Regions from separate parts of the Ochrobactrum quorumnocens genome, predicted to be linked through region 2. Evidence: predicted binding sites of a transcription regulator. Region 2 holds the regulator's gene; the other holds the start of a gene.
What was found. The regulator LexA, encoded in region 2, represses DNA repair genes until DNA is damaged. The targets are predictions, from matches to a motif close to TGTTCNNNNTGTGTTCNG.

Region 1 (4,803 bases), 750 kb from region 2:
GAATTACCAGCTATATAGACGGCAATGAGTGCTGCGCTATTGCAGACGAAAAACAAACGGCAGGCAGGCGAAATGACGAATGAAACGGCGAAAATAGTGCCAAAAGTTCGCGATACACGCATCGACGTGTTTCGTGCTTTGGCCCTGCTTACGATTTTCATCAATCATGTACCCGGTACGATTTATGAGCACTTCACGCACAAGAATCTCGGCTTTTCTGATTCTGCCGAAGCTTTTGTTCTGATTTCAGGCATGGCTGTTGCGTTGGCCTATGGCGGAAAATTTGCGCCAGGCAATCGTCTCGTGCTGACATTGAAAATGTGGCGCCGTGCGTGCGTGCTTTATACGGCGCATATTATGACGACGCTTGCGACCATCGGCATTTTTGCTGCTGCCGCCATTTTCCTCAAGCATCGTGAGCTTCTGACCCAGATCAATATCGGCCCGCTGGTCAAGCAGCCGGTCGAATCTTTGCTGGGTCTCGTCACGCTGGGTCATCAGCTTGGCTATAACAACATTCTGTCGATGTATGCCGTCATGCTTCTTATGACGCCGCTGCTGCTACTTCTTGCGCGCATCAGCCTTTCGCTGATGGTTGCTGTGTCGGGCACAGTCTGGCTGTTGTCGGGCCTTTATGGTGTAGCGCCTATCAACTATCCGACCGGAGGCGTCTGGTTCCTTAACCCGCTATCGTGGCAGTTCTTGTTTGCAATTGGTATTGCTGGCGTCATCCATGTGCGCCGCGGTGGTAAGTTGCCAACACATCCTGCGCTGATTGCAGTAGCAGTTGGTTATCTGGTTCTCTCACTGGCCTGGGTTCGTATTCCGCTTTGGGGCATTGACGCATCAATGGGCATGCCGGCAGTTCTGACCGGTTTCGACAAGACCTTTCTTTCTGCTCCGCGTCTTCTGCATGTACTGGCGATGGCCTATCTGATTGCTGTCGTGCCGACACTGAACAGCATCGCGCGCACGGCACCGGATAATCCGCTCGCTATTCTCGGCAAGCATTCGCTGCCCGTCTTTATCGCGGGTACGCTATTGGCGATGGTGGCACAGGTCATGAAGCTGATTAATCCAGGTGGCCTGCCATATGATACACTCTTGATCGCAACGGGCGTGGTGATGCAATTTGCACTTGCTTATTATCTTGAGTGGCTGCCAACCATCGGTTGGGGCAAGAAGCCTGCTGCGAAGCCTCTGGTGTCCGAGGGTTCCAAGTCTCCTGTCACTTCAAGTCCAAAACCTGCGTTACAGCGCGGTTAACAAGCCAGTTTTAAAAGCCGCCTTCGGGCGGCTTTTTCGTTTGGGTGTATTCTGAGAATAACGATTTTTCCACAGCTCGAACGTAAAATTAACCCTTCATTAATCTTAACGGCGTTAAATGGTTTACATCCAGTTCGGCTGGATTCTTACCGAGTGGTTTAGCCACTCTGTTTGACGCCTCCCTGTTAAACTCCTGAGAGCCGCCTTTGCGGCTCTTTTTTTATGCGCTTCATAGAATCAAGTGCATGTGGGACTGTCTGGCGTCCAAACTTTTCACGCTTTGTTTAAATCTGCCTAAAAATATTAACCGAACGTTAAACATAAACTTGCGCGACCGTGCATGAAGGTGCAGTTTGTCGTGGACTTGTCTAACGCAGCTGTTCCGTCCCAGCTCTCCCCATGGTCGAACAGCGGTTCAATAATTTCATTCGCATTCATTTGACGAGAATGCGAGCAACAGAATGATCGCCCGTTGTGCGGTCATGTAAGGTGGCAGAGCAGTGATTAGCGAACAGGGACAGATGCCGGGTAACATGATCAGCCTTGCTGAACGCATGGTGTTCTCGGATTCCTTCAAGCCGATTTACAGTGAAGGCATGGATATGGTCGAGGAAGCCGCAAGCTATCTCGACGGTGAGGGCCGCGAAGAAGCGCGTAATCTCTCGCGCGTTGCCGCAACGCTTTATGCTGCCGAATCGATGCGCCTGACCACCCGTCTCATGCAGGTGGCGTCCTGGCTTCTGTTGCAGCGCGCCGCTCGCAATGGTGAAATGTCTCGCCAGCAGGTCGAGGCCGAGAAGGCGAAAGTTCGTCTTGATACGCCTTCGGCTGGTGAAGTGGCGACCGGCTGGAATGAACTGCCATTCGCATTCATTGAACTCATCGAACGCTCAATCCGCCTTCAGGCACGCGTCCGTCGCATGGATCGTAATGTTTATGGTGAAGTCGTTTCACTGCAAAGTGCTCCACGCGGTAATCCGGTTTCGGATCAGATTGTGTTGCTTAAGACGGCTTTCGGCGCCTCTTAAAAACTGCTGATGCAGGAAAACTGGGTAGATTTCGGCTGTGATGGCCTGCAAATGACGCTCTTTTGCGCTGCCGGTACTCATGTACCTTTTAGTACACTCCGCTCCGGTTCTCAAAGAACGGCATTTTCGGCGAATCACTGCCAAAATCTACCCAGTTTTCCTGCATCAGCAGATGTGTATGTTTCTCTTTTGTTCACTTTTGTACTGTCAAGTGAACCTGTCTGAGGATAGGGTTCACTTATGAAAGAAACGATTCGCATCATTGGTATTGATCCAGGGCTCCGCCGCACCGGTTGGGGCGTTGTCGAATCGCTTGGAAATTCCCTGCATTTCATCGCTTCCGGTACGGTAACCTCGAATGCTGAAATGGATCTGGCTTCGCGGCTTTGTCAGCTGCATGAGGGCCTTTCCAAAGTCCTGCATGAATTCATGCCCCATGAAGCAGCGGTTGAGCATACATTCGTCAACAAGGATGCGACGGCCACGCTGAAGCTCGGGCAAGCGCGCGGCATTGCGCTATTGGCACCGGCACAGGCGGGACTTCCGGTTGCGGAATATGCGCCAAATGCTGTCAAGAAGGCGGTGATTGGCGTTGGCCATGGCGAAAAGCAGCAGATTCATATGATGGTGAAGGTTTTGATGCCGCGTGCAACATTCGATACCAGCGATGCTGCCGATGCGCTCGCCATCGCAATTTGTCACGCACATCATCGGCAAAGTATTGTCAGCGCACGCAGGATGCAGGCGCTTTTGAGTTAACGCGCATTTGGTCCTGAAAACCATTTTACACTTTCGGGATGCGCTTTTAGCGGGGTAGCACTGATATGATCGGCAAGCTTAAGGGCGTGATCGATGAAATCGCTGAGGATCATGCTGTTATTGACGTGCATGGTGTCGGCTATGTTGCCTTTTGTTCCGCCCGCACGCTCGGTAATCTGGGTGGGGCAGGCGAGGCGGCTATTCTGTTTATCGAGACCTATGTGCGCGAAGACATGATCCGCCTCTATGGCTTCGGATCACAGCTTGAACGCGAATGGTTTCGTCTGTTGCAGAATGTGCAGGGCGTGGGTGCCAAGGTGGCGCTTGCCGTGCTTGGAACATTGACGCCACCTGAGCTTGCCAATGCCATTGCACTGCGTGATCTCGCGATGGTTTCGCGTGCGCCGGGCGTCGGCAAGAAGGTGGCCGAGCGCATTGTTACTGAATTGAAGAACAAGGCACCTGCCTTTGCGGGTGATGCAAGCGGGACTATCGGCCTTAAGCAGGAGCTGGGCGCAGGTGCAGCCTCTGCTCCCGTAACAGATGCGGTTTCAGCACTTTCCAATTTGGGTTATTCGCGCGATCAGGCAGCGAATGCCGTAGCTGCGGCTTTGAGGGAAGCCGGTGATGATGCCGATTCGGCCAAGCTTATTCGCCTCGGCCTGAAGGAGCTGTCGCGGTGAGATACTTGCCTGATTTCAGCGATCATGCGAGGAGGGAGCCATGAGCGACCGTAATCCTCTTATCGATGCTGACTTGCGTGGCGAAGACGCCGACAGCACCTTGCGCCCACAAACGCTTAACGATTTTGTTGGGCAGGCGGCGGCGCGCGCCAATCTCAAAGTGTTCATCGAAGCTGCCAAGGTTCGCGGTGAAGCACTCGATCATGTGCTCTTTGTGGGGCCTCCGGGACTTGGCAAGACGACGCTCGCGCAAATCATGGCCAAGGAACTTGGCGTTAATTTCCGCTCAACGTCTGGTCCGGTGATTGCGAAGGCCGGTGATCTGGCCGCCCTTCTGACCAATCTTGAAGATCGCGATGTACTCTTTATTGATGAAATTCATCGACTGAGCCCGGCCGTTGAGGAAATCCTCTATCCGGCGATGGAAGATTTCCAGCTCGACCTCATTATCGGGGAAGGCCCGGCAGCACGTTCGGTCAAGATCGATCTGGCGAAGTTTACGCTGGTCGCAGCAACGACGCGGCTTGGTCTTCTGACCACGCCTTTGCGTGATCGTTTCGGTATTCCGGTAAGGCTCAATTTCTATACGGTTGAAGAGCTCGAATATATTGTGCGCCGTGGTGCTCGCATTATGCAGATGGGTATTTCGCCGGATGGTGCTCTGGAAGTAGCGCGCCGCTCGCGCGGGACACCGCGTATTGCGGGCCGTCTGTTGCGACGTGTGCGCGATTTTGCGCTGGTCGCGGGTGCTGATGTCATAGATCGCAAGATTGCCGACGAAGCTCTGTCACGGCTTGAAGTGGATAATCGCGGCTTTGACCAGCTTGACCGGCGTTATCTGGATATGATCGCCCGTAATTTTGGTGGTGGCCCAGTCGGGATTGAAACCATTGCGGCCGGCTTGTCTGAGCCGCGTGATGCTATCGAAGACATTATCGAACCCTATATGATCCAGCAGGGCTTTCTGCAGCGCACGCCGCGCGGACGTGTTCTGACTGCGCTCGCGTGGCAACATATGGGGCTGGCAGCACCTGCCGAGGTGGTCCAGCAGTCGCAGTTCGGCCTTT
Region 2 (4,803 bases):
CGGAAACGCTGGCGCTTATTCTGGAAGGCAATGCAGCCAAGGGTGACGTTATCGGCGCCGCACGGCTCGCTGGCATTATGGCCGCAAAGAAAACGTCAGATCTTATTCCGCTTTGCCACCCTCTGATGTTGACAAAAGTATCGGTTGATATCCAGCCTGATCTGACACTTCCCGGTCTGCGTATTCGTGCTACTGCAAAGCTTAAAGGCCGCACTGGTGTAGAGATGGAAGCCTTGACTGCTGTTTCCGTCACCTGCCTGACCATTTACGACATGGCCAAAGCAGTTGATCGCCATATGGAGATCACCGACATCCGTGTTTCGGCAAAAAGCGGCGGCAAGTCAGGCGACTGGAAAGCCTGAACATTCAGACGAGAGGAAACCCTATGTCCCTTCTCCCGGTCGATGAAGCACTTGCCCGCATCCTAAGCGCCGCTGAGCCGCATGGTTTTGAGCAGATACCACTTGCTTCAGCCGGAGGCCGTGTTGTTGCCGAGCAGGTCGCTGCGAAACTACTCCAGCCGCCATTTGATTGTTCCGCCATGGATGGCTATGCGCTCATCGCGCCTCAGAATGTTGAATATCCGATTGAACTTACAGTGATCGGCGAATCGGCCGCTGGAAAAAGATTTGAAGGCAAGCTTGCCGCTGGTGAAGCTGTGCGTATTTTCACCGGTGCACCTATGCCAGTTGGCGCTGACTGCATCGTCATTCAAGAAGACACCGAGCGTTCTGGTGACAAACTGACGATCCAACAAGGGCTCGATAAAGGCCGCCACATTCGGCGTGCGGGCCTCGACTTTGCACCCGGCGACACTGTTCTTCCAGTTGGATGCGAACTTGACGCCCCGGCGCTATCTCTTGCTGCAGCGAGCGGCAATGCAACGATTTCTGTTTTCAAGCAGCCGCGAATTGCCATTCTCGCCACAGGCGACGAGCTCGTCCCACCCGGAACAATTCCCGGACCTGATCAAATTGTGGCCTCCAATAGCGTGGGAATAGCCGAGATCGTGCGTCGCGCAGGTGGCAAGCCTGAAGACATGGGCATCATCGTTGACGACCCCGCCAAAATCGAATCAGCGATAAGCCAAGTGCTCGACGATGGCATCGATATCCTTGTCACTATCGGTGGCGCATCAGTAGGTGATCGTGATTACGTGCATGGCGCGTTGAAAAACAGCGGTGTTGATCTCGATTTCTGGAAAATTGCTATGCGACCCGGCAAACCGCTGATGTATGGCCGCAAGACAGTTTCAGGCAAAACAGTGCACGTCATCGGCCTGCCGGGAAACCCTGTTTCTAGCCTCGTTTGCGGCCTCGTATTTCTACGTCCATTGGTAGCCAAGCTATCCGGCACGGATTTGACCGCAGATATTCGTCCCGCAAAGCTTGGTCAGGCGATGAATTCTAATGATCACCGGCGCGATTTTGTTCGGGCAACAGTCGAACAGGACACTGATGGAACATTGATCGCAACACCTTTTCCTCTCCAGGATTCGTCGATGCTTTCTGCCTTAGTCCGCTCCAATGCGCTGCTAATCAGAGATGAAAATGCACCAGCTGCAGCGACCGGTGAATCGTGCTTGATATTGATGCTGTAACGAACCTATCCAATTCCGCCAGTCCGTTAATCATTTTAAAACCATTGCAGAACAAGACTGGAACATATAGTGTTCGTTCTGGTTTTGTTTTTATTTGATTCTGGTCTGGAGGGTGTAGCGCATGTTGACCCGTAAACAGCACGAGCTTCTGCTGTTCATTCATGAACGTCTTAAAGAGACGGGCATCCCTCCGTCTTTTGACGAGATGAAAGAGGCTCTCGATCTAGCCTCGAAATCGGGCATTCATCGCCTCATCACGGCCTTGGAAGAACGTGGCTTTATCCGCAGACTCCCAAATCGTGCACGTGCATTGGAAGTGCTCCGTCTGCCAGATTCCATTGCTCCCGGACTGAATTCGCAAAAGAAATTTGCGCCAAGTGTGATTGAAGGCAGTCTGGGCAAGGTGCCACCTGCCCCCGTGCCTGCGCGCCCTGCTCCGACAACAGCCAATGACGACGTATCGACCATGGTTTCCATCCCTGTGATGGGTCGTATCGCTGCTGGTGTACCAATCTCGGCGATCCAGAATCAGACCCATTCGCTCAGCCTTCCGCCAGAAATGATTGGCGCAGGTGAACACTACGCGCTTGAGGTCAAGGGCGACTCGATGATCGAAGCCGGAATTTTCGATGGTGATACTGTCATCATCAAGCGCGGCGATACAGCCAATCCAGGCGAAATCATCGTTGCACTGGTGGATGACGAAGAAGCGACGCTGAAACGTTTCCGCCGCAAAGGTGCGTCCATTGCGCTCGAAGCTGCAAACCCTGCCTATGAGACGCGGATATTCGGTCCTGACCGTGTTCGTGTGCAGGGCAAGCTGATCGGACTGATCCGACGCTACTAGAGCGCCGTGCGCCCTCTTGGGCGCACGAAGAACGCTCTCAACTATTGAATCTACCCATCCTGAAATGTGTAAAGCATTTTTCGGACAAGATGCGCACTAGAGCATATCTCCCAAAAGTTGGAACCGGTTTTGGTATAAAGATATGCGTAAAAACAAACAGTTAGGCGAATTTCTAACGATTCATCTTAAACAGGAAATGCGCTAGGATAAAAACTTAGAGCGTTTTTTGTTAAATCAAAGAAACGCTCCGGAATTATTGCGGAAGATCAGAGCCGATTGCATTTTCTGTTCCAGCTTTCTTCCGATACTCACGATCAGGCAAGCCGCGCGCCGCTCGTGAATAAAGTCGATAGAGATGCCAAGGTCTTGTAGGTGCATCGACTGAAAAGCTCAGTTTGTCCGCATAGTCGCTGATATTCCGAGGTACAGCAGGCGCGAAACGATAAGCCTCACCCTCACTGACTGGTTCTTGCCCCAAAAACTTTGCCTGAGCCACTTTGTCTGCGTTTAATTTTTGTCCAAATCTTATTTCAAGAGTTCCTTTGAGGGCTAATTCTTGCCTGCCGATCACGAGCGCGTTGGACCGCTCACAGCTTAGTTTTTTTCCGGCAATAGCAAGAATAACAATATCCCCCACATTACAGGCGACCTCGCGCATGTCTTCCTGGGTGGTATAGGCTAGCATTCGACCGTCCCGAAGGGGAATGGTACAGAGGCCGTCCTCACAAAGGAAAGCGTTCTCATCAACGGGAACGGGCTGTTTTTTCATTATGTGCGGAGAAACAAACGTTTCAACCAGATAGGCTGTCTGCCAGTTCTGTGCTGTGAATTGCGGTGGCCTGCTGCGATTAACAGCAAAATTCCCATCCGACAGTCGCACCGCCACAAACTTCGCATCTTCACTGACAAGAACATCAGGCATCGGCGTCCGAATGAATGCGATCAGTCCCAACACAACGAATGGAAGCGCCAGTAACCGCAGCCGAGTTGTGAAAACAACAGCAATCAAAAGCGCAACTGTCCAGAGAATGAGCGTGATGACTGGCATGACACCGGGATTGCCATCGGGCGATAGGCTGGCGACGAATTCCGCAATATGTCGCACAAGTAGAACGCCAAACCCCATGACCTGTAATGGCAGCCAATCGAGTTGCAGGGGCATCAACAATAGACTCAAGACTGCAAATGGCATCACCAGTATCGAAATAACCGGCAAGGCTAGTACATTGCCAACAAGCCCCAAAGGGGCGGTATTGTTGAAATGGTAAGCGGCAAATATCCCGCTGGCCACACCCGCTACAATTGATGTCGCAGCTGTGGCGATCGTCGGCGCTAGTATTCTTGACAGAATCCCGCGCGGCGATGCCGTGCGGTTTTCCATACCTGACTGTTTGCGGGCCTTCCTTTCACTCCACCAGGCGAACGCCGCAATCAGTCCCGCCGTTGCTGAAAATGACATCTGAAAACTTGGACCCAATATTTCGTGCGGCGAGATCGCGATCATCGCTATCGCTGAAATCGCCAGATTGCGCATACTGATAGCCGCTCTGTCAGCCAGAAGCGCGCAAAGCATCACAGCAATCATCACGTAGCTGCGCTGTGCCGCCACATCGGCTCCAGACATGGCGAGATAGAACGTACAACTCAGCAGCGACAGAAAAGCAGCATATTTCTTGACGGAGTATCGCGCGCTGAAGGCCGGAAACAGGGCAAACAGGGACCGCAACGACATCATGACCACTCCTGCAGCCAACACCATATGCAAGCCAGAAATCGATAGGATGTGCGCAAGCCCAGCCTTGCGCAGATGCTCATTGTCTCCTCACTGATCCCCGCCCGCTCGCCGGCGATCAGCGCTGCTGCAACGCTGCCATCTTCACCGGACAACACCTCTGCAATCCGCTCTGAAACATGTACGCGTAACTGTGCTATAGAACCGGAAATTTTTGCGGCCATATTACTTGGGCCGGGTACATCTACAATTTTCGGCGTCCCCAGAAAAAAGCCGTTTGCGCCGATCCCACCGAAATAAGCGTGAAAGCCAAAATCGTAATTTCCAGGCCGCACCGGACCGGACGCCACGCGCAGACGTGCAAAACCGTTCAAGCCGCTTCCGATTGTCGTTGAAGCTGGAATATCGCGCGCAGTAATCCGGATGCGTTGCGGCGAATAACGCAACTTGGGCGTTTGCGTTTCAATCAAGTCAAGCGTGACGCGCCAGCTGCCATTGTCCCGATATTCGAGAGCAACTACCCTCCCCGTAACGCGGGTCGCCACTTCGGAACCGAGCATCTGGGTTCCGCGTCTCTCTGTTTCGATCTTTCCCGCAATTATTCCCAGCTGGAGTGCCATCACG

Region 1: ruvC (crossover junction endodeoxyribonuclease RuvC) is a predicted target of LexA. The motif match lies at 2,474-2,491, and genes of this name have one in related genera.

The regions. Positions count from the first base shown of each region.
Region 1 covers NZ_CP022604.1:1,964,052-1,968,854, reverse strand. The annotation lists gene CES85_RS19065 (OpgC family protein) at 73-1,266, shown strand; gene rcdA (protease adaptor protein RcdA) at 1,788-2,294, shown strand; gene ruvC (crossover junction endodeoxyribonuclease RuvC) at 2,535-3,053, shown strand; gene ruvA (Holliday junction branch migration protein RuvA) at 3,119-3,736, shown strand; gene ruvB (Holliday junction branch migration DNA helicase RuvB) at 3,777-4,803, shown strand, end outside.
Region 2 covers NZ_CP022604.1:1,218,632-1,223,434, forward strand. The annotation lists gene moaC (cyclic pyranopterin monophosphate synthase MoaC) at 1-362, shown strand, start outside; gene CES85_RS15365 (molybdopterin molybdotransferase MoeA) at 386-1,600, shown strand; gene lexA (transcriptional repressor LexA) at 1,722-2,447, shown strand; partial or broken gene CES85_RS15375 (ComEC/Rec2 family competence protein) at 2,701-4,803, opposite strand, start outside.